One region of the Sphaerisporangium sp. B11E5 genome, then DNA from elsewhere that is predicted to be linked to it. Evidence: riboswitches for the same ligand, from Rfam matches in the RefSeq annotation. Region 1 holds a riboswitch; each other region holds the start of a gene.
What was found. Region 1 has a riboswitch for cyclic di-AMP ahead of ABGB17_RS30645 (NlpC/P60 family protein). Riboswitches for the same ligand answer to the same signal wherever they lie in the genome.

Region 1 (7,544 bases):
CCACCACTCGGCGAGCGGCGCCGGCACCCCGGCCGGGCCCGGGCCCGTCGCGCCGTAGGGCTTGGGGTAACCCTGCTCGCCGTACGCCGGCTGGCCGTAGCCCTGCTGCTGCCCGTATCCCTGGGCCCCGTACTGCTGCTGCCCGTAGGCGGCCTGCGGGTCCTGCTGGCCGTACTGCTGCCCGTACTGCTGCTGGCCGTAGCCCTGCTGACCCTGCTGGCCGTAGCCCTGCGCGCCGTAACCCTGCTGCGCCTGCTGACCGTAGCCCTGGCCGTACTGCTGCTGCTCCTGGCCGTAGCCCTGCTGGCCCTGCTGGCCCTGCTGGCCGTACCCCTGCTGCTGGCCGTAGCCGGAGGGGTCCTGCTGGCCGTACTGCTGCTGGGGGTAGCCGTTCTGGTCGTAGCCCTGCTGGCCGTACTGCTGGCCTTGCTGGGCCTGCTGGCCCTGGCCGTAGCCCTGCTGCTGGCCGTAACCCTGCTGCGCCTGCTGGCCGTAGCCCTGCCCGTACTGCTGCTGCTCCTGGCCGTAGCCCTGCTGCTGCCCGTACTGCTGGCCGTAACCCTGCTGGCTCTGCTGACCCTGCTGACCGTAGCCCTGGCCGTACTGCTGCTGGCCGTAGCCCTGGCCGTACTGCTGACCCTGCTGTCCCTGCTGTCCCTGCGACTGCTGGGGGTATCCCTGGCCGTACGCTCCGGTCCCGCCCTGCTGACCGTAGGGGTCCTGCTGGCCGTAGGACTGCTGTCCGTACGACTGCTGCTGGGGATAACCGTGTTCCGACGTCGGCTGGGGGCGGTGGACGACTGTGACCTCCGGGTCGAGACCCGCTCCGGGACGCTCGGCCTGCTGTCCATACTGCGGAGTCCCGGATGACGGGTTGTCGTCCGGTTCGTCACGTGGGTACGGCGGCTGTCCGGTGCTCACCGTTTCACCTCACTTCGGCTTCGCATGTGGCAAATGTCAGGCACACATGCTGTGGTGCTGCCCAACGTAGCGACAGCGGGATCAACAGTCACCTTTCCATGGCGTCATCCCAGGGGTCAGGAAGGCTCAGGAAGGCGGCGAGAGATGGAGGAGCATGCGCGTGTTGCCCAGAGTGTTCGGTTTGACGTGTTCCAGATCCAGGAACTCCGCGACGCCCTCATCGTAGGAGTCCAGCAACTCCGCGTACACCTCAGGTGATACGGGTGTGCCCTGGATCTCGGCGAATCCGTGCCTGGCGAAGAACTCCACCTCGAAGGTGAGGCAGAACACCCGGCGCAGCCCGAGCTCCCTGGCGGTGTCGAGCAGCGCCGCCACGATGCGGTGCCCGATGCCCCGCCCCCGGCAGCGCACGTCCACCGCCACCGTGCGGATCTCGGCGAGGTCCTCCCACAGCACGTGCAGCGCCCCGCAGCCGACCACCTCGCCGCCCCGCTCGGCGACCCAGAACTCCTGCACGTCCTCGTACAAGGTGACCGTGGCCTTGCGCAGCAAGCGGGGCCCGTCGCCGGAATACGACTCGACCAATCGCCCGATGGCCCGGACGTCCGTCGCGCGGGCACGCCGGACGACCAACTCGCTCCCGGCCGGCACGGACTCCACGACCTGCTCCATGACCGGCCAGCGTATCCGCAGGCAGCACGCGTCGCCGACCTGCGCCGGCGCGCGTCGGCGATAACGGACGGCCCCAAATTAGGCCAGGTCCGATTCCGGTCGCGGTGGGTAGCCGGGCGAGCGCGAGCCGTCGAAACGCGGCAGGACGTCCCGTAAACGCCATAACAAGACGGCAGCGACCTGCGACTTCGCCGTCACGGGAGCGTAAAGCGGACGTCTTCCCAGCGTAAAGCGGGTTTGTGGCCCGTCCCGGCGTGATCGCTCCGTGATGCGGCGGTTGTGATTCCTCTACAGAATTCGTAGTTCTGGTTGAGCAGGAACCTGAGCTGCACTAGTGTCACGGCTCGATCCCGGTCATCGCCCACGATGGCCGGACCGCCTAATCCCGGCCACCTCCGACACGCCGGGAACCGGGGAACCACATGGCACCCGCCGGTACCGTCCGGCCGCCGATCCCCCGGGGTGAATCCGAGAGGGAGGCATCGCGATCTTCGCGACCGGTCACTCGGTAGGGCTACTCCCGCCCGAACCCGTCAGCTAACCCGGTAGGCGGCCGAGGAGAGGAGCTCGTTGGTGCACGCTGGGCGCACGCCTGGGAAGAGCACGGGCCGGCACGCCCGCCCCCTGGACCACCGGTCCCGGTTCGGCGCGGCTGTGACGGCCATGACGGCCCGAGTGGCCCGCGTACGACCGGGGCGCCTGCCCCGCCGTGTCGCCATGGTCACCGTCGCCCTGACCGCCCTGACGTTCGGCACGCCGCTGATGTCCGCGACCGCCGAGCCCAAGCCGAGCCTGAACGAGCTCAAGAACCAGGTCGAACGCCTCTACAACGACATCGAGGCGCTGACCGAGCAGTACAACGGCCAGAAGGAGCGCCTGAAGCAGGCACAGCGCTCGGCCAAGCTCGCCAACCAGACGCTGGAGAAGAGCCAGGCCGACCTGGAGGAGAAGCGCCAGAAGGCGGGGCTCTACGCCCAGGACGCCTACATGACCGGCGGCATCGGCTCCTCACTCGCCCTCGCGATGTCCGGCGACCCCGAGGGCTACCTCGACCGCGCGGCCACGACGTACGCCCTGCAGCTCCAGCAGGGCGAGGAGGTCTCGCAGATCACCAAGGCGATGGACAGCGCCGAGCGTGCCAAGGAGAGCGCCAAGGCCCGCGAGGCCGAGGTCAAGAAGCTCGTCGCCGAGCTCGACGCGAAGCGGGACAAGATCCGCGGTCTGGTGACCCGCACCGAGAGCAGCCTGTTCCGCCGGGCCCTCTCGCAGGTGGGCGGCTACGGCAGGGCCACCAAGGTGGCCATCCCGATCCCCGGGGACGGCAAGGCGGCCGAGGCCGTCAGGTGGGCGCTCACGCAGCAGCTCAAGCCGTACGTCTGGGGCGCGGAGGGCCCGAACTCCTACGACTGCTCCGGCCTGGTCATGTGGGCCTACCAGAAGGTCGGCATCAGCCTCCCGCACTACACCGGCGACCAGTGGACCGCGGGCACCCATGTGTCCCGTGAGGAGATGCGCCCGGGCGACCTCGTGTTCTTCTACAGCGACCTGCACCACGTGGGCATCTACATCGGCGGCGGCATGATGGTGCACGCCCCCCGCACCGGCGACGTGGTGCGGGTGGCGCCGATCGGCAACCGCCCGTTCGCGGGTGCCGTGCGCATCGCCGACTGACCTTCGGATCAGATCAGCCGGCGACGGGCCGCCCAGGCCACCGCCTCGATCGCGGTGGCCACGCCGATGCGGTCGCAGATGCCGCGCAGGCGGCGGCGGACGGTGCGGCCGCTCACGTCGAGCCGCCGGCCGACTCGATCGACGGTGACGCCCTTGGCCAGTTCGGCGAGCAGCAGCAGATCATCGTCGGTCAGTCCCACGTCTGATCCCGCGGGAATGTCATTTCCCCGGGAAACCAGATCCGGATACGCCATCGGGTGTCCTCTCCCCCACGACGAACTCGGCTACATACTTGAATGCTTCGGCCCGCCCGTCAGGAACGGTAAACGCCACGTTGAAAGGTCGTCAAGCACTGACCGCGATACCTGTTACGTTCGTCATTGACATACCACTCCATATGTGAACTACTCATGACATGTTTACGAGCCCGTAGCGGGGCGGACAGCGGCGATCAAGGGGAGGGGCGCCGACGGACGTCACGCAAGGGTGTGACGGCATGCCTGGTGGATCGGCGGTTCCGCTGTCACACCTGCGGTCCCACGCTCGCTCGCCCCATGTCGCCGACATATGATCAGGAGCCTATGCGCGCTTATTAGTCGCGAAATATGGCACACTTTCCCAGGCTTTTCCGCATGCCCGTCATCGCGGTGATCCGTCAGGGCCGGGGCATTTGCCCGGCCCTGCTGAGGCATGCCTGCTTTTCGAGCGGGTCAGCCCACGTTGCGGTTGTAGATGAGCCGCAACCCGATGAGCGTCAGCCACGGCTCGTGCACGTCGATGGACCGCGCCTCGTCCACCACCAGCGACGCCAGGGTGCCGGTGGCGACCACCGTCACGTCGTCGGGGTCGGCGGCGAGCTCGGGGGCCATGCGCTCGACGATGCCGTCCACCTGGCCGGCGAAGCCGTAGATGATGCCCGCCTGGAGGGCTTCGACGGTGTTCTTGGCGATCACCGAGCGCGGGCGGACCAGCTCCACCTTGTGCAGTTGCGCGCCCGCCGCCGCGAGCGCGTCCACCGAGATCTCGATGCCGGGCGCGGTGACCGCGCCGACGTACTCCCCCTTGGCCGAGACCGCGTCGAACGACGTCGCCGTGCCGAAGTCGACGATCACGCACGGCCCGCCGTACAGGGTGACGGCGGCCAGGGCGTTGACGATGCGGTCGCTGCCGACCTCCTTGGGGTTGTCCATGCGCACCGGCACCCCGGTGCGCACCCCGGGCTCCACGATGACGGCGGTCACGTCGCCGTAGTACCTGCGGCACATCTCGCGCATCTCGTTGAGCACCGAGGGCACCGTGGAGCACAGGGCGATGCCGCTGATGTCGGCGTCCTTCAGCAGAGGGCTCTGGCCGAGCAGTCCCTGCAGGACGACCGCGATCTCGTCGGCGGTGCGCCGCGCGTCCGTGGCGAGGCGCCAATGCTCGATGACCTCTTCCCCCTCGAACAGGCCGAGCATGGTGTGGGTGTTGCCGACGTCGATCGTGAGCAGCATCAAGCCCCCCGGAGGTCCAAAGCTATGTCGAGTGCGGGCGCGGAGTGGGTGAGGGCGCCCACGGCGAGGAAGTCGACGCCGGTCGCGGCGACCTCACGCGCCACGGCCAGGGTGAGCCCGCCGCTGGACTCCAGGCGCGCGCGGCCGCCGACCAGGCGCACGGCACGCGCCAGGTCGTCCACGGTGAAATTGTCCAGCAGGATCTCCTCCGCCCCCTCCGCCAGCAGTGGTTCGATCTGGTCGAGCCGGTCGACCTCCACCTCGATCGGCAGGCCCGGGTAGGCCCGCCGGACCGCGCGGAACGCCTCGGCGACCCCACCGGCCGCCACCACGTGATTGTCCTTGATCAAGGCCGCGTCCGAAAGCGACATCCGGTGATTGGCACCGCCGCCGCAGCGGACGGCGTACTTGGCGAGGGCCCGCAGGCCCGGGAGCGTCTTGCGGCTGTCCCTGACGCGGGCCCCGGTGCCCTCGACGGCGCGCACCCAGCGTCCCGTCTCCGTGGCGATGCCGGACAGGTGGGTGAGCAGGTTGAGCACGGTGCGCTCGGCGGTGAGCAGGTCGCGCACCGGGCCGGTGACCGTCATCAGCACGTCGCCCGCGGCCACGCGATCGCCGTCCTTGGCCCGGCGCTCCACGGTGAGCCGTCCGTCCGAGAGCCGGGCGAACGCCGCCTCGGCGACCGGGAGGCCGGCCACCACGCCGTCCTTGCGGGCCACCACGTCGCCGGTGGCGGTCTGGCCGGCCGGGATGGTGGCGAGGGTGGTCACGTCGCCCTCGGGGCTGTCCTCGGCGAGCGCGGCGTCGATCAGCGCGACGACGGCGGCCGGGTCCAGGCCGGCGTCCGCGAGCTCGGCCTCGGTCTGGCGCGGCAGCGTGGTGGCGCGGTCCTCGTCGTGGCGGCGGTAGTTCATGGTCAGCCCCTCCTCGGCCAGGGTCATGTCCAGGTGCCCGAGCCACCAGGTGTCGTCGCGCTCGGGGAAGTCCTCGCGCCAGTGCGAGCCGCGGGTCTCCTCGCGGGCCGCGGCCGCGGTGACGAGCGCCGTGGCCACGGTGAGCAGATTGGTGGTCTCCCAGGCCTCCGTGCACGGCTGGACGGCCACCGGCGTCCACCGGGCGTCCAGCAAAGCCTGGCGCACCTCACGCAGGCTCCGGCCGCCGCGCAGCACCCCGGCGCCCGCGCTCATGCGGGCCTGCACCCGGGGGCGCACGCGCGGGTCGGCCAGCCCGGCGGCGCGGCCGTCGTCCACCGGCTCGCCCGGCCGGTGGCGGGCGGCGGCGAGGTCGGCGGCGATGCGCTCGGCGAAGACCAGGCCCTCCAGCAGCGAGTTGGACGCCAGACGGTTGGCGCCGTGCACCCCCGTGCAGGCCACCTCGCCGCAGGCGTACAGCCCAGGGACGCCGGTGTGCCCGTCGAGGTCGGTGCGCACGCCGCCGCTGGCGTAGTGGGCGGCGGGGGCGACGGGGATGGGCTCGCGCACCGGGTCGACGCCGTGCTCCAGGCAGATGGCGTGGATGGTGGGGAAGCGGGTGCGCCACTTCTCCTCACCGAAGTGCCGGGCGTCCAGGTGCACGTGGTCCGCGCCGGTCTCCAGCATGCGTCGCATGATCGCCTTGGCCACGACGTCGCGCGGGGCGAGGTCGGCGAGCTCGTGCACGCCGGCCATGAAGCGCTCGCCCGCGGCGTCGATCAGCACGGCGCCCTCGCCGCGCACCGCCTCGGAGATCAGCGGCTGCTGGCCGGTGGAGTGCTCGCCGAGCCACAGCACGGTGGGGTGGAACTGGACGAATTCGAGATCGCTGACGACGGCCCCGGCGCGCAGGGCGAGGGCCACGCCGTCGCCGGTGGACACCAGCGGGTTGGTGGTGGCCGCGTACACCTGGCCCATGCCGCCGGTGGCGAGCACGACGGCCGCGGCGCGGACGGCCCCCACGCCGTCGCGCGCGCCCTCGCCCATGACGTGCAGGGTGACGCCGCAGGCGGCGCCTGCTGCGTCCGTGAGGAGGTCGAGCACGAGGGCGTGCTCGATCACCTCGATGCCGGGGGCGCGCGGTCCCGCGGGCTCGGCGGCCCGTACGGCGGCGACCAGGGCGCGCTGCACCTCGGCCCCGGTGGCGTCGCCGCCCGCGTGCACGATGCGGTCACGGCGGTGGCCGCCCTCGCGGGTGAGCTGGAGGCCGCCGCCCGGCTCGCGGTCGAACCGCGCGCCGCTGTCCATCAGGCGCCGCAGCGCGTCCGGCCCCTCGGTGACGAGCATCCTCACGGCGGTCGCGTCGCACAGACCCGCGCCCGCGGTCAGCGTGTCGCGCATGTGCTCGGCGGCGGAGTCGGCGGGGTCCAGCACCGCGGCGATGCCGCCCTGCGCCCAACGGGTGGACCCGGCCGACAACACGTCCTTGGTGACGACGAGCACGCGTGCGCCGGGGACGAGCCGGGCGTACCGCAGTGCCACGGTGAGTCCGGCCACGCCCGAGCCGACGACGACGAGGTCGGCGTGGACGGTCCATCCGGGATCGGGGGCGGTGAGCCGCCGGGGGAGGGGCGGGTACGTCATGGGTCGCTCCTAATTTCGTCACTATGACGATAACCGATGGCGCACACGTCCCCGCCCATGGGGGTGTTCTTCACGATTTCCGCGGGTCAGCGCCTCGCCACAGGTTATGCGTCCCCCCGGGCGGCGGGACCCGCCCCTCCGGGGACGGGGGTCAGGGCAGGGTCAGCACCATGTTGTCGATCAGGCGGGTGGCGCCGACGCGGGCGGCGACGGCCAGGACGGCCTCGCCTCT
Region 2 (7,544 bases), on a different contig from region 1:
GTGCTGGCGAGCGGCCTGATATCGCATCTTCCTCACCCACGGGCGGCACTGTCGGAGCTGGCGCGGGTCACCGTGCCCGGGGGCCGGCTCGCCCTGTTCTCCCCGGTGGGACGTGCGGTCCTGGCGGCACGGCGCGGCCGGGTGCTCAGTGCCTCGGACGTGCGGGAGCGGGCGAATCTGGAGCCGTTGCTGCGGGAGTCGGGGTGGGGGCTATCCCTGTTCCACGACGGGGACGATCGGTATCTCGCCGTCGCCGTGCGGCAGGGGTGAGGCCGGTCAGAGGAGTGTCGTGCCGGCGGCGGTCGGCTCGGGTGGGGTGTCGGGGGTCAGGAGGGTGGCGAAACGGGCGGCGACCTCGGTCCACTGCCATTCGCGGGTGATCCAGGCCCTGCCGTGCCGGCCCATGGCGCGGGCGCGGGCGGGGTCGGCCAGGAGGGAGATCAGGGCGTCGGCGACCTCGGCGGGGGCGGTGCCGTCCACGACGAGGCCCGTCTCGCCGTGCCGGACGGCGTCGGGCGCGCCGCCGGACGCGCCGGCCACCACGGGGAGGGCGGTGGCCGAGGCCTCCAGGTAGACGATGCCGAGGCCTTCGACGTCCAGGCCGCCGAACCGCGTGCGGCAGGGCATGGCGAAGACGTCGCCGACGTCGTAGTAGGCGGGAAGGCTGGACCAGGGGACGGGCCCGGTGACGATCACGGACCCGGACAGCGAGCGTGCGGCGGCAGACCGCTCCAGGGCCCGCCGGTAGGGTCCGCCGCCGACCAGGAGCAGCACGGCCTCCGGCACCGCGCGCAGCACGCGGGGCCAGCAGCGGACCAGGGTGTCCTGCCCCTTGCGCGGGACCAGCCGGGACACGCAGACGACCACCGGCCGGTCCCCGATGCCGAGGGACAGCCGGATCTCCGCGCCGCCCGCACCCGGCCGGAACACCGTGGTGTCCACCCCCGGCGCCAGCCGCACCAGCCGGTCCGGCGGCACGACCCGGGCGAGACGCTCCCGGGTGTAGTCCCCGAGATAGGTCACCGCGTCGGCGTGGGCCGCGATCCTGCCCAGCAGCGCCCGCGCCGGAGCCACCCCCGCCCAGGCCGCCTCGTGCCCGTGCGTGAGCATCACCACCCGCCGCGCCCCCGCCGCCCGCAACCCCGGCGCGAGCAGCCCGAGCGGCGCCGCGGCCCCGAACACCACCGTCTCGCACTTGTACCGCCGCACCAGCTCCCCCGCCCGCCGCGCCACCCCCGGCACCGGCAACATCAGCGACGTAGGGTGCCGCACCACCGGATACGCCTGCCGCCCGTCGAACTCCTCACACCCCGCCCACCGCGGCGCGTACACCACCACCGCCCCCGGCGGCAGCCGCGAGGCGAGAGCATGCACGAACGCCTGGATCCCCCCCGGCCGAGGCGGAAAGTCATTGGTCACGACAAGCGTCCTGACACCCTCCCGCCCGCTCACGAGACGCCCGTGCGCACCACGAGAACCCCAAACGCAAGGCAGGCCACCAAACCCCCACACACCGGGCGGACCCGGAAGACTCCACACGCAGCACCCGTCCCACGACCTCGACGAACACGGCGAGCCACCGAAGCCCCGCGTACAAGACCGGCCACGAAACCCCCGCACACCGGGCGGACCCGGAAGACTCCACACGCAGCGCCCGTCCCGCGACCTCGACGAACACGGCGAGCCACCGAAGCCCTGCGTACAAGACCGGCCACGAAACCCCCGCACACCGGGCGGACCCGGAAGACTCCACACGCAGCGCCCGTCCCGCGACCTCGACGAACACGGCGAGCCACCGAAGCCCTGCGCACAAGACCGGCCACGAATCCTCCGCACACCGGGCGGGACCGCAGGGCTCCACACGCAAGCCGCGTCCCAAGACCTTCAGGAGCACGGCGAGTCAGCGAATGCCCGCGCGCAGGGTGGGTCACCATGCCTCCGCGCGCAGGGCGGGTCACGAGAGCTCCGCGCGCAGGTAGGCACGCCAGGCGGTCACGAACGAGGCATGGGTCAGGCCGAGTGTGCTCGCGAGGGCCGCGTCCACTCCGTCGCGGCCGGCGGCGCGGTAGAGGGCGAGCAGGCGGGGCTCGCCGTAGCGGCGGGCGACGTACCGGCAGGCGAGCCACGCCTCCTCGTACGCCCGTGCCGCTCGCCCGTCCGGCCGCGTGGCGGTGAAGTCCTCCGGTGCGGGGAGCGAGGTGGGGAGGCGGCCGGCGCGGATCTCGGCGGCGAGTTCGGCCGCGGCGGCGCGGACGGGGATGTCGGCGTTCAGGTATCCGGCGTAGTCGGCGAAGCCCTCGATCAGCCACTTCGGGGTGCGGCCGTCCGTGGCCGCCCTCATGGGGATGTGGGTGAGCTCGTGGGCGAGCACGACGTCCCGCCCCGCGTCCGTGAGGAGCGCGAACGAGCGGGGCTCCACGATGATCCGGTCGGTGCCCGCGAGCGCCGCCATGCCCCCGACCGCGGCGGGCGCCGCCAGCTCGGCCGCCTGCGCCGTGGTGGCGGGCACGAGGATCACCACTGCCCCATCACCGGACCCGGCAACCGCCCCACCACCAGAAGCGCCGGCCGCCGCACCACCAGAGGTACCGTCTGCCCAACCACCCACCACACCACCAGAGGTACCGCCTGTCCCACCACCCGCTTCGCCATCAGAGGTACCGTCTGCCCCACCACCCGTCGCACCACCAGAGGTACCGGCTGCCCCACCAGCCGCTTCGCCATCCGAGGTACCGCCTGCCCCACCAGGAGACGTATCGTCCGCTCCGCCACCCGCCGCGCCGTCTGACGCGCTACCCGCGCTACCACCTGTCCCGCGGTCTGACGCGCCGGTCGATGTGCCGCCCGGCGCTGCGCCCAGTTCACCACCCGGCCCTGCGGCCGGTCCGATGACCCGCCGTACCGTCGCCGCGGCCCGGTCGGCGCGGCGCGCGATGTCCTCGAGGCCCAGCCTGGTGCCCGTGGCGCCCACGACGACCACCTCCCGTCCCCGGACCACCCGCGCTCCGCGCCACAGCCAGGGGCGCTCCGCGAGTACCGCCTCCACGCCGGATGGCCGCGCGAATCCCTTGGGCGGTACGGCGGCACGCTCCCCGTGCGACCCCGGTGGTCCCGTCAGCGCGGCCAGGAGCCCGGCCCCCACGGCCCAGAGCCACACGACGCGCATGGTGGCAATCTACCGCCTGCCCTAGTCCGGCCAGGGCCCGCACGCCGAGCACCCCGCGCGGCGAGGCCCCCTACGTCGAGGCCTCCTACGCCGAGGCTCCGGACACGAGGGCCCGTACACCGAGGGCCCGTACACCAAGGGCCCGTACGCCGTGGGCCTGTAGTACGCCGAGGGCCCCGGCCACGTGGGGGTGGCCGGGGCCCTGCGGGGTCAGGGGAAGGTCCCTGAAGGGTGTGTCCAAGGGGGCTGGCGGGGTTCGTCCTGGAGCACGGCCCGGTGTGTCACGTCCGGGATCCCGGCGGGGGTGTCCCGGGGTGTGCTGGTGTGGGACGTCCGGGGCTCTTGGTCAGATGCCCGGGCGGACGGCGCCCACGAAGCTCGCCTTGCGGTACTTGGTGAGCTTGTTGATCTGCACCCGGGTGCCGCTACGGGGCGAGTGGATCATCTTGCCGTGGCCCACGTACATGCCGACGTGGCCGAGGCCGGAGAAGAACATCAGGTCGCCGGGCTTGAGGTTCTTCCAGGAGACCTTCTTCTTGACGGCACGGTACTGGCTGCCCGTGATGCGGGGCAGCTTCACGCCGGCCTTACGCCACGAGTACATCACCAGGCCGGAGCAGTCGAACGCGTTCGGGCCGCTGGCGCCCCAACGGTAGGGGTCGCCGACCTGCTTCTTGGCCACGGACACGGCCTTCGCGGCCTTGATCCGCTGCCGCGCCGCCTTGCTGAGCTTGGTGCTCTTGGCGGCGGTGCTCTTGGCGGCGGCCGGCGTGGCGCTCTGCGGCGCCTCGGGGGGCGCCGCCACCGTGATGGGGGGCGTGATGACCTGCTCTGCGCCGGGAATCGTGTCGGCTCCGGCGGCCGCCGGGATCGCCACCGCGCCGGCCGAGGCCGAGACGGTGAGGACGACACCCCCGAGGGAGAGACGAGCGAAGCGCGACAGACGGGGGCTAGGGGTGGTGCTGGACAGGATCGCTCCTAGGTTCTTCCACTTACGCCTACCGGGTTAGCTGACGGATTCGGGCTTGGAAGTCGCCCTACAGCGGCATAAACCGCTGATTCACCCCTGACCCCAATCAACAGGGTCTTTTGGGTCCCCGGTTCCGTGCTCCTGGCCGCACGGATTCGGCTGGTCACCGGCTTGCGCCATTAATGGCGGGACATACGAAGCCGATGACCACTGGATGTTTTGGTGGGTACCGGCCGTCGGGACGGCCGGGCTTTCTCGCGACGGCATGGCGTGCTCGCCGCGGCCCAGAAGCTACACAGAACGCCAAGAACTGGCAAAGCCTCGGTGTTATCTCTAGATCATAACGAGTGATCACAAAACGGAAAACGCCTGGTTAACTCATGCATCTACCTTCAAATGTGATTCGCCTCACATGTCACTCAACACGCCACTCGCCGAGTCACATGCGTCACATGAGTCACGGGGGTTAACGATCTTGGAGCGCCGGCACCGCGCGGCGGGAGCCCGCGGCGGCACACGAGTCAGGCCCCAGCGACGGATACAGGCGCACGAGAACGTTCCAGCCGCGAAAAGCGCCGGAAATCACACCGAGAACCACGAAGAGCCGGGAAAACCTCAGGGCCGCACGGCGGCGAATATGCCTCGGTAAGAAGACAGCGGGACGACCTTCACCACGTCGCCGGTGCGGGGTGCGTGGACCATCTGGCCGTTGCCGGCGTACATGCCGACGTGGCCGAGGCCGGAGGAGAACAGCAGGTCGCCGGGCTCCAGCGCGTTCAGGGAGACGCGGCGGGAGGCACCCCAGGAGTACTGGGCGGCGGCGGTGCGCGGCAGGCTGACGCCGGCGGCGGCCCAGGACTTCTGGGTGAGGCCGGAGCAGTCCCAGGAGCCGGGGCCGGAGCCACCGTAGCGGTACGGCTTGCCGATCTGGGCGTAGGCGAACTGGAGCGCGGTGCGGGCGTTGCCGGAGGCGGGGCCGGTGTACTTGACGCCGGCGCTGTTGGGGTTGCCCGCGTTGAAGGCGTTCAGGCGGCGCAGGAGCCGCTCCTGCTCGCCGACGAGCTTCTCGACCTCCTTCTTCTGGTCGCGCAGGTCCTCGAACAGCTTGAGCGCCTTGTCGTAGGCGCCCTTGGCCTTGTCCCGCTCCCCCTTGAGGGAGCTCATCGCCGTCTCGTACTCCGTGAGGGTGCGCGAGCGCCGCGCCGACATCTGGTCGATCGAGGCGAGGCCCGCCAGCAGCGCCTCGGGGTCGCCGGTGGTGACCAGGTGCGGCCAGGAGAGCATGTCGCCGGACTGGTAGCTGCTCACCGCGACCGACACCAGGCCCGCACGCAGCTCGTCGGCCCGCGAGATCTTCTCCTTGAAGCGGCCGTTGACGGCGTTGTACTCCTTGCGGGCCGCCTTGTACTTCTCGTTCGCGTCGTTGTACTTGTCGACGACCTTGTCGGCCTTGGCGTCCAGCTTGGCGAGCCGCGCCTTGGCCTGGGCGACGGTGGGCCTCGGCTCGGCCACCGCCCCGGCCGCCTGGGTCACCAGCACCGCGGCGACGAGAACTCCGGTCACCGGTACGCGTCCGAGCTTCCGGACACCACGCGCGGTCACGGGGACCCCAGCCTCCTCAAGTGCGACAACTGTGACACCTGGGCCGTGATCCTACAGAAACGGTAAGGTCCCCGACAGCTTTCGGACTGAAATGTTTTAGCCGGGCAACCCCAGTTCACGCCCGTATCAGGGATTAAGGGTCGCCCCAGGAGCACCACGGGGCCGCGCCGGCGTCGCCACCACTGTCAGAGCTTGAGTCAAGGCCGCAGTCAGGACCGGGTCATGCCCGGCCCCGGCGCCGTGTCAGGCCCGGCCGAGACGGCGCAGCAGCAGGACCGCGGGGACCGGGCGGGCACCCATGCGGCGCACCGAGTCGGCCACCTCGCGGTCGGTGGACACCACCGCGACGGCGCGGCCCGGCGGCTCGGCACGGACGAGCTGGCGGATCAGGTCGTCGGCGATCTCGCCAGGCTCGCTGAACAGCACCCGCACCCCGCGCGGCGCCGACACCTGGACGGGGCCGTTCAGCTCCGCGCCGTCGAACACGCAGGTCACCTCGGCCCGGGTCTGCACCGCGAGGCCGCCGAGACCGCCGAGCAGCCGGGCCCGCTGGTCGACCAGGGTCAGCGCCGGGTAGCCGGTCTTGGTGACGTTGTAGCCGTCCACGATGAGGTGGAGATGCGGGATGGCGAGGAGCTGGTCGAGCAGCGCCGGGTCGTCGTCGGCGAGGGCGCGGGCCGGGACGGCGCGCACCGACGGGCGGGCGGGCGTCACGGCGTCCACCGAGTCGGCAGGCTTGCTGATGGCCACGGGCAGCCCGAGCTCGGCGCGCAGCCCGGCCGCGGCGTCCTGGAGGCTGTCCAGCAGCACGCGCAGGCGGGCGTCCTCGATGCTGCGGCCCTCGCGGGCGGCGCGGCGGCCGGCGAGCAGGCGGCGCTCGGCGTCGGCCAGCCGCTCACGCAGCTTGCGCAGCTCCGACTCGGCGGCCCCGGTGGCGGCGGCGACCGCCGCGCGGGCCTCCTGCGCCTGCGCCTCGGCCTCGGCGGCGCGCTCCTCGGCGCGCTTGCCGCGCTCCCTGGCGTCGTGCAGGCGGCGCCGCAGGTCCGCGACCTCGGTGCGTGAGGTCTTGAGCTGCTCGCGCAGGCGATCGGCCTCCTGCTTGGCCGCGGTCTTCTGCGCCGCGAGCTCCTCGCGCAGCCGCTGGACGGTCTGCTCCTGCGCCGTCTCCTCCGCGACGGCCGCGGCCTGCTCGATGTCGGCGCGGGCCGCCTCGACCAGCCCGGGCCAGCCCGGCGGGCGGGTGAGGTAGGCCGCGGCGGCCACCAGCACCGGCTCGGCGGCCGGCGGCACGTTGCCTTCCTCCAGGCTGGCGACCAGCTCCGGCCACGCCTCGGCGGTCGCCTCGGCGACGATCTCGCGGAACTCCTTGTCGGTCTCCAGTTGCGCGGCGATCGGCGCGCTGCCGAGGCGGGCACGCTTCCTGGGGTCGAACCGGGCGATGCTGCGCAGCGGAGCGGGGATGGCGGGCGGCTGCATGGTGCCGAGCACCTGCGCCGCCAGCTCGACGACATGTAACCGGACCTGCTCGGGCAGCGGGCGAGACAGGCCTTCTCCGGCTGAACTCATCCGACTTCCCCTAGCTGACCGGCCCTTCACAATATGTCTATCCGTCAAGGGTACGGCCGTCGCGTCCATGGTCGGCCCCTATCCGCGCGACCCGCCAGCGGCCCGCCAGGGGACGTTCGCGGGCCCCCGCGCGGCGCCGTCACTCGCACGGCGCGACAGTCCCGCCGCGGAAGGTTGCGATCGCGCCACGAATGGCGGAACGGCGGCCGGGGCGGAGAAACTGTCGGACCGCGATCGTAT
Region 3 (7,544 bases), on a different contig from region 1:
ACGGGGCGCACGATGATCGGTAGGGGCGGAAGACCAGGTGAGGGCAGGAAAAGGCGTATCGGAGCTACCGGATCTGCATATCCCTCAGATCCGCGGGAAAGGGGTGAAAGAGGGGTGATCCTTAATGGAAATGGACGAGCTGCAGGCACTTTCGCCGAAGGAGTTGCACGACCGCGCGGTGCGCTACGCCGTGGCGCACGGCGACCTCGGCTTCCTGTGGGATCTCCTGAAGGTCATCCCCGTCGCGGAGGCCGCCACCGGCCACACCGAGGAGGCCGCCAAGGACCTCAGCCGCTTCTCCGCCCTGCTGAGCGACGCCATGGGTGCCGGCGAGGGCGAACTCGGCGAGGCCCTGCGCCCCGTGTACATCGACTACCTCACGAAGCACCCTGACGCCTGAACCACCTAGGCTTCCCGTATGGCATCGGTCAATGTGGAACGCACCGACGACGGCTTCGTCGCCCGCAACGCCCGCGGCGCGGCCGTCCAGATCGGCAGCAGCGACACCGAAGGCGTCTTCACCCCTGTAGAGCTCCTCCTCGCCGCGGTCGGCGGCTGCAACATCGTCACGGTGGAACCCCTCACCGCCAAACGCGGCCACCGGCTGGCCCGCCTGTCGATGACCGTGGAGGCCGAGAAGGGCGCGCCCAACATCCTGGGCCCGGTGACCATCACCTACGAGGTGGAGCTCCCGGAGAACGACCCGGAGGCCGACGAGGTCTTCCGCAACGTGGCCGCCCGGGTCCACGCCAGCTACTGCACCGTGAGCAACACCCTCCAGAAGGGCGTCCCCGTCCACCTGGCCTTCAAGGAATAGGTCGTCCCCCGGCCGGGGTCCCCGCCCCGGCCACACGTCCCTGGATGCCGCACCGTCATGCTTCTGGATGAAATCCGCACGTTGCTGGCCCGGCACGCACGGCCCGACCTGAGCACCCCCATCGACGGCGTACTGATCTCCTGCGTCAAGGAGCCCGCCGGGCCGTCGGCGTCGATGTCCGGCACGGTCATGGCGCTGATCGCGCAGGGCGCCAAACGGCTCGCGCTGGGGGAGCGGGTCTACGAGTACCACGCCGGGCAGTACCTCGTCGCGTCGGTCGACCTGCCCGTCACCGGCCACTTCGTCGACGTCGGCCCGGACCGGCCGGCGCTCGGGTTCGGCCTGACGCTGGAGCCGTCCGCCATCGCCGACCTGCTGCTGCGGGCGTCGTCCGGCGCCGCGCCGCGGGCCGCCACCGCGTCCCCCGGCCTCGCCGTGAGCGACGCCTCCGCCGAGCTCCTGGACGCCGTGGCGCGGCTGCTGCGCCTGCTTGACCAGCCGCGCGACATCGAGGTGCTCGCGCCGCTGATCAAGCGGGAGATCCTCTGGCGGCTGATCACGGCGGAGCAGGGCCCGACCGTCCGCCAGCTCGGCCTGGCCGACAGCAACCACGCCCACATCGCCCGGGCGGTGCGGTGGATCCGCGACAACTACGCGCGGGCGTTCCGGGTCGAGGACGTGGCGCGGCTGGCCGGCATGAGCGCGTCCGCCTTCTACCGCAACTTCCAGGCCGTCACCGCGATGAGCCCCATCCAGTTCCAGAAGCAGATCCGCCTCCAGGAGGCCCGGCTGCTGCTGGCCGCAGGCCCCACGGACATCGCCGCCGTCGGCCACGCCGTGGGCTACGACAGCCCGTCACAGTTCACCCGCGAGTACCGCCGCCTCTTCGGCACCCCGCCGAGCCGGGACGCCGCCCGCCTGCACGACTCGGTGCTCGTCGCCGCGCCGATGTTGCCCTGAGGCGCCAAGCCCGGTCATCCCCCGCGAGTTAGACGGAATCTATACCGTCCGATGACGAGCGCCTCAGGCCCCGGTATGTAGTGTTAAGGCAGGTCAAGGGGGATGCACCGGCGCCCGGGGAACCAGGGCGCACTGGAGCTTTCTGCCACAAGGACGCGGTGGGGGACCGTGTCCGTACTGCGGGACCGCCCGGTGTTTTTGGGGGAAGACACCGGCGCAGGACCGTGAAACCGGGGCCGGGCAGGCGGGGGACTGCCCGGCCCCGACCTTTGCCCGGACCTGTTGCCCTCTCTCCTCCTTCCCGCATCCCGGTGATCCCGTGTGAGGACCGCCGTTCGCGATCATCTTCGGCGGTGCTTCGGTGCCCGGTGGCGACGTCGTGATCATGGGCGGGTGAGGGCCGCGGAGAGCGCTGGGTGGGTGTGGCGCACCCCCGGACCGGCTGGCAAATGCCGTAAATATAGGGGTTTGGGGTGCTTTGGTAGATCTTATAATGCTTTGTACACACATCGTTTGCTTTGCCCTGACTTGGAGGGTAAGGTTTTACCTACATCGGGTGGTGACCTGGTCTTCAGCCGGAAGGCCGCCACCCGGCGTCGAATCCCAGAAGGGCCCTGTGGGGCCTGGAGGGAGCCGGGGACCCAATCAACATTGGGGTGAATCCGTGGGAAAGCGAACGCAGACCCGCGGTAGGGCGACTCTCTAGCCCGAACCCGTCAGCTAACCCGGTAGACGTCATCGGAGAGGAGACCCGAGTGGAGCACCCCACTCCCCCCAAGCTCAATGCCCGGGTGACCTGACCCCGGATCTCGCCGTCAGAAGCGGCGGAAAATCGGCTTACAAGCAGCCGTCCACCCCAGGCGAGCCCGTCTCGCCCGCAGTGTGACGTGGTGGCGCATCTCCGCCACCGCTGACCGGCCCTTTACGTGACAACGCGCCTTAGTGCCGCGATCTCCAGCCAGGCCCACGAACGCCACGGTCTTGAGAGCGCTGTCCCATACCCGCACCGGTGACCCCACGCACACCGGCTCCGCGGCTCCGTGTCTTCTGATGAAAGATCCTGCCACCCCATGACCTTTCTCCGTAGCTGTTCGAAGAAACGCATGGCCTGCGGCGCCGCCGGCGCGACCCTGGCCCTCACCTCCATCTTCTGCGCGAACGCCGTAGCCGCCCACGCCCAGAAGCTCCCCCCTCCCGGTGCCTCCACCCGGATCGTCCCCCCCATGCTCCTCCAGGGCTCCACCAAAGCCTCCTACTTCTGGGACGACGCCTCCGGCCGCGCCGGCGACACCGGCCTCCCCGCCATCGGCAAGCCCATGCAGAAGGGCCTGTTCGCCAGCCCGAGCTGGCCCCTCGGCACCGAGGGCTACATCGTCTACAAGGACAAGGAAGCCCCCTTCTTCATCGGCGACCGCGGCCCCGGCATCCCCTCCGAGAACGGCGTCATGCTCGACATCGACGCCAAGACCTTCGCCGAACTCACCGGCGGCACCTTCAACTCCTCGACCCTGATGGTCCAAGGCTTCGACGCCGGCCACATCGAGGTCAGCTACGTGATCACCAAGTGGGGCAACGGCCCAGGCAAGAAGAACCACCCCGTCCCCTTCAGCGAAGGCGCCTGGAGCCAGATCGACAACAACCCCGCCCCCGCCCCCGCCAACTGACCCCCACCCCGCCGATGTGCGCACCCCCGCCACTACTGCTAAAGTCGCCGTAGCCGATGCGCCGCTAGCTCAGTTGGTTAGAGCAGCTGACTCTTAATCAGCGGGTCCGGGGTTCGAGTCCCTGGCGGCGCACCCAGCAGTACGCCATTGAACTGGGCATTCTCCACCACGTGGAGGATGCCCAGTGGTGTTTCGGTACCTGTGTGGGCTCGTTGTGCCCTCATGTGTCGGGGAACTGGCTCGTGACACCGCGATGCCGCCTGCGGCGGCGCCGGGCGTAGAACCCGCCGGTCGAGATCGGGCCGGACTTCGTCGGCTCCCTGGACGGCTGAACTGATCAGGAACCCGGGGATCACGAAGAAGACGTCGACACCGGCGTATCCGCCCGCCCGCAGCGGGACACCGCAGTGACTCAGCACCACGAGGCCGAGCGCGACGTCCGCTTTCATGGACTCCGTGTCGTTGCCAGGGGTTTTCAGGTGGTCCGGTGCGCGGAGGGGCGGTTGATGCGAGAGCCGGGCCATTCGCGGCCCGTCTCGGGTGCGGCGGAGTTCGAAGCGATCTACTAGCGTCACAGTCACCGCCCGCTTGCGACAGTGAACAAGGAAGTAGGCAGTTCTCCATCGAGCCGGACGGCTTCACACCAGGGAGTGTTCATGAGCAGCACGCTGGTACTCGTTCACGGCTTCTGGCACGGCTCTTGGTGCTGGAGCGAAGTCATCCTCCGTGTGGTGGCGGCCGGGCGCCTGGCCGTTGCGGTGGACATGGTGGGGCACGGGCTGTACGCGCGGCGTCCTCGGTGGTTCAGTGCGCAGTCGTACGATCCCGGGGCAGTCGGTACGGAGCTTTCGCCGGTGGGGGACGTGAGTCTTGACGACGCGGCCGGGTTACTTACTGCTCAGATCAAGTGGATCGGTGGTGGTGGGCCGGTCACGGTGGTCGCCCACAGCGCGGCCGGGCCCGTGCTGACCCGAGTGGCGCAGCGGACGCCCGAACTGGTCGCGCACGCGGTGTATCTTTCCGCGTACATGCCGTCGTCCGGTGTCCCGGCTGTGGCGTACACGCGGATGCCCGAGGCCGCCGATGACCACGTCGCGCCGTTGTTGCAGGGCGACCCGGCGCGGATCGGCGCGCTGCGGCTGGACTTCGCCACAGATGACGCGGCTTACCGGCGGCGGCTTCACGAGGCGTTCTACGGTGACGTCGACTCGGTCCTCGCCGACGCCGCCACCGGCCTGCTGACGCCTGACGGTCCGCTCGGCGTCATGCTCGGCACCACCGACCTGACCCACGACGGCTGGGGGTCGGTGCGGCGCACGTACCTCACCTGTGCCAGGGACATGGCGATCAGGCCGGCCCTGCAGGCGAGGTTCATCGCCGAGGCCGACGCGGCCTTCCCGGGCAACCCGACCTCCGTCGTCGCGCTCGACGCGTCCCACTCGCCGTTCCTCTCGATGCCCGACGTGGTGGCCGACATCCTCACCGCCATTGGCTGACACGAATCCGATAGGCGACAATCGCCGGGTAGCGCGGGAATCGCAGTCGGGCCCCCCACGGGAGAACCAGGCGATGCTTCTGGGTCGTCGTGCCGAGCGTGAGGCGATCGAAGGGTTGATCGCCGACGCGCGGGCGGGGCGCAGCGGTGTGCTGGTGGTGCGTGGCGAGGCCGGCATCGGCAAGACCACGCTGCTGGAGTACGCCCGCGGCGCCGCGCCGGAGTTCCGGGTGGAGCGCGCGGCCGGTGTGGAGTCGGAGATGGAGTTCGCGTTCGCGGGCTTGCATCAGTTGTGCGCGCCGATGCTGGACTGGCTGGGTGCGCTGCCCGATCCGCAGCAGGCCGCGCTGGGGGTGGCGTTCGGGCTGCGTGCCGGGGACCCGCCGGATCGGTTCCTGGTCGGGCTGGCCGCCTTGAGCCTGCTGGCGGAGGTCGCCGAGGAACGGCCGCTGCTGTGCCTGGTGGATGACGCGCAGTGGCTGGATGAGGCGTCCGCGCAGGTCCTGGCGTTCTTGGCCCGGCGGGTGGAGGTGGAGCGGGTGGCGCTGGTGTTCGGGCTGCGCGACCCGGGCCGGGGGGACGTGTTCACCGGGTTGCCGGAGTTGCGGGTGGACGGGCTGGAGGAGGGGGACGCGCGGGCGTTGCTGGCCGTGGCGGTCCCGGCGCCGCTGGACGAGGGGGTGCGCGACCGGGTCATCGCCGAAGCGCGCGGGAACCCCCTGGCGCTGCTGGAGTTGCCCCGCGGCGCGGAGCCGGGGCATCTGGCGGAGCTGGCGGGCGGCTTCGGGCTGCCGGACGCGCTCGGGGTGCCCGGCAGGATCGAGGACGGATTCCTGCGCCGGTCGGCCGGGCTGCCGGCCGAGACGCAGATGCTGCTGCTCGTCGCGGCGGCCGAGCCGCTGGGGGAGGCGGCGTTGCTGTGGCGCGCCGCGGAGCAGTTGCGGATCAGTCCGGAGGCGGCCGGGCCGGCGGAGGCGGCGGGGTTGGTGGAGATCGGTGCGCGGGTGCGGTTCCATCATCCGCTGGTGCGCTCGGCGGTGTACCGGGCGGCGGCGCCGGCCGACCGCCGCCGGGCGCACCGTGCGCTGGCCGCGGTGACCGATCCGCGGGCCGATCCCGATCGGCTCGCCTGGCACCGGGCCCAGGCCGTGCTGGGGACCGACGAGACGGTCGCGGTGGAGCTGGAACGTTCGGCGGGCCGGGCACGGGCACGCGGCGGCCTGGCCGCGGCGGCGGCGTTCCTGGAACGGGCGGTGGTGCTGACCCCCGAACCCGCGGACCGGGCACGGCGGGCGCTGGCGGCCGCGCAGGCCAAGCACAAGGCCGGTGCGTCCGACGCCGCGCTGGAGTTGCTGACGGTCGCGGCGGCAGGGCCGCTGGACGCGTTGCGACACGCGCGGGTGGAGCTGCTGCGCGCCCAGATCGCGTTTCACTCCACCCGGGGCAACGACGTGCCGGGGGCCCTGCTGCACGCGGCCAAGACGCTCGCCCCGCTGGACGCGGCGCTGTCCCGCGAGACCTACCTGCAAGCCCTGGAGGCGTCGATCATCGCCGGACCTCTCGGCCGCGGTCGCGGGGTGCTGGAGGCGGCCGAAGCCGTCCATGCCGCACCCGCGCCACCCGGGCCGCCGGGGCCGGTCGACCTGTTGCTCGACGGGCTGGTGACCAGATACACGCGAGGCTACGAGGCAAGCGTGCCCAGCCTGCGGCAGGCCCTGGAGGCGCTTGGCGACCAGGGACCCCGCGCCGCGGACGACGACCGCCGCTGGCTGTGGCTGGCCTGCCGCGTCGCGGTGGGGCTGTGGGACGACGAGCATGCCTACGTGCTGGCCGACCGCAACGTCCGGCTGGCCCGCGAGGCCGGAGCGCTGGCCGTGCTTCCCCCCGCGCTCTACGTCCTCGCCGGCGTGCTCATGCACATCGGCGAGCTCGCCCACGCCGCCGAGCTGGCCGCCGAGGAGGCCGCGATCACGCGGGCGATCGGGGCCGCGCCGCTGCCCCACATCAGGCTCCTGCTGGCCGCCTGGCGCGGCCGGCGGGCCGAGACCGCCGAGCTGTACGCGGCCATGGTCAAGGACGCGACCGGCCGGGGCGAGGGCAGAGGGGTCACCGTGGCCCAGTACGCACTGGCGGTGCTGCACAACGGCCTCGGCGACTACGACGCCGCGCTCGCCGCCGCGGCGGGGCCGTGCGACTCCGACGAGCTGGTGCACAGCAGCCTGGCGTTGCCCGAGCTGGTCGAGGCGGCCGTCCGCGCGGGCCAGCCGGACCGCGCGGCCGCCGCGCTCCAGCCGCTCGGTTCGCGAGCCCGTGCCGCCGGCACCCAGTGGGCCCTCGGGCTGGAGGCGCGCTCACGGGCGCTGATGAGCACCGGGCCGGCCGCCGAAGCACTGTATCGCGAGGCGATCGAGCGGCTCGGCGAGTGCCGGATGGCGACCCACCTCGCCCGCACCCACCTGGTCTACGGCGAGTGGCTGCGCCGCGAACGCCGCCGCCAGGACGCGCGCGAACAGCTTCGCACCGCACACGAACTGCTGTCCGGCATGGGCGCCGAAGCGTACGCGGCACGCGCCGCACGCGAGCTGCGCGCCACGGGCGAGCGGCCGCG

Region 2: linked by a shared signal. The riboswitch ahead of ABGB17_RS25460 (C40 family peptidase) and the one ahead of ABGB17_RS30645 (NlpC/P60 family protein) in region 1 are both predicted to bind cyclic di-AMP.
Region 3: linked by a shared signal. The riboswitch ahead of ABGB17_RS06430 (hypothetical protein) and the one ahead of ABGB17_RS30645 (NlpC/P60 family protein) in region 1 are both predicted to bind cyclic di-AMP.

The regions. Positions count from the first base shown of each region.
Region 1 covers NZ_JBDPMD010000045.1:62,444-69,987, forward strand. The annotation lists gene ABGB17_RS30635 (RDD family protein) at 1-921, opposite strand, end outside; gene ABGB17_RS30640 (amino-acid N-acetyltransferase) at 1,048-1,593, opposite strand; cyclic di-AMP (ydaO/yuaA leader) riboswitch at 1,960-2,161, shown strand; gene ABGB17_RS30645 (NlpC/P60 family protein) at 2,167-3,264, shown strand; gene ABGB17_RS30650 (LuxR C-terminal-related transcriptional regulator) at 3,273-3,464, opposite strand; gene ABGB17_RS30655 (type III pantothenate kinase) at 3,975-4,757, opposite strand; gene ABGB17_RS30660 (L-aspartate oxidase) at 4,757-7,312, opposite strand; gene panC (pantoate--beta-alanine ligase) at 7,464-7,544, opposite strand, start outside.
Region 2 covers NZ_JBDPMD010000032.1:9,468-17,011, forward strand. The annotation lists gene ABGB17_RS25445 (methyltransferase domain-containing protein) at 1-270, shown strand, start outside; gene ABGB17_RS25450 (glycosyltransferase family 4 protein) at 277-1,419, opposite strand; gene ABGB17_RS25455 (hypothetical protein) at 1,955-2,518, opposite strand; gene ABGB17_RS25460 (C40 family peptidase) at 3,513-4,043, opposite strand; cyclic di-AMP (ydaO/yuaA leader) riboswitch at 4,147-4,307, opposite strand; gene ABGB17_RS25465 (NlpC/P60 family protein) at 4,752-5,738, opposite strand; gene ABGB17_RS25470 (NYN domain-containing protein) at 5,982-7,304, opposite strand.
Region 3 covers NZ_JBDPMD010000004.1:190,022-197,565, forward strand. The annotation lists gene ABGB17_RS06415 (hypothetical protein) at 131-400, shown strand; gene ABGB17_RS06420 (OsmC family protein) at 419-817, shown strand; gene ABGB17_RS06425 (AraC family transcriptional regulator) at 875-1,777, shown strand; cyclic di-AMP (ydaO/yuaA leader) riboswitch at 2,362-2,528, shown strand; gene ABGB17_RS06430 (hypothetical protein) at 2,848-3,441, shown strand; tRNA gene ABGB17_RS06435 (tRNA-Lys) at 3,500-3,573, shown strand; gene ABGB17_RS06440 (alpha/beta fold hydrolase) at 4,098-4,937, shown strand; gene ABGB17_RS06445 (AAA family ATPase) at 5,011-7,544, shown strand, end outside.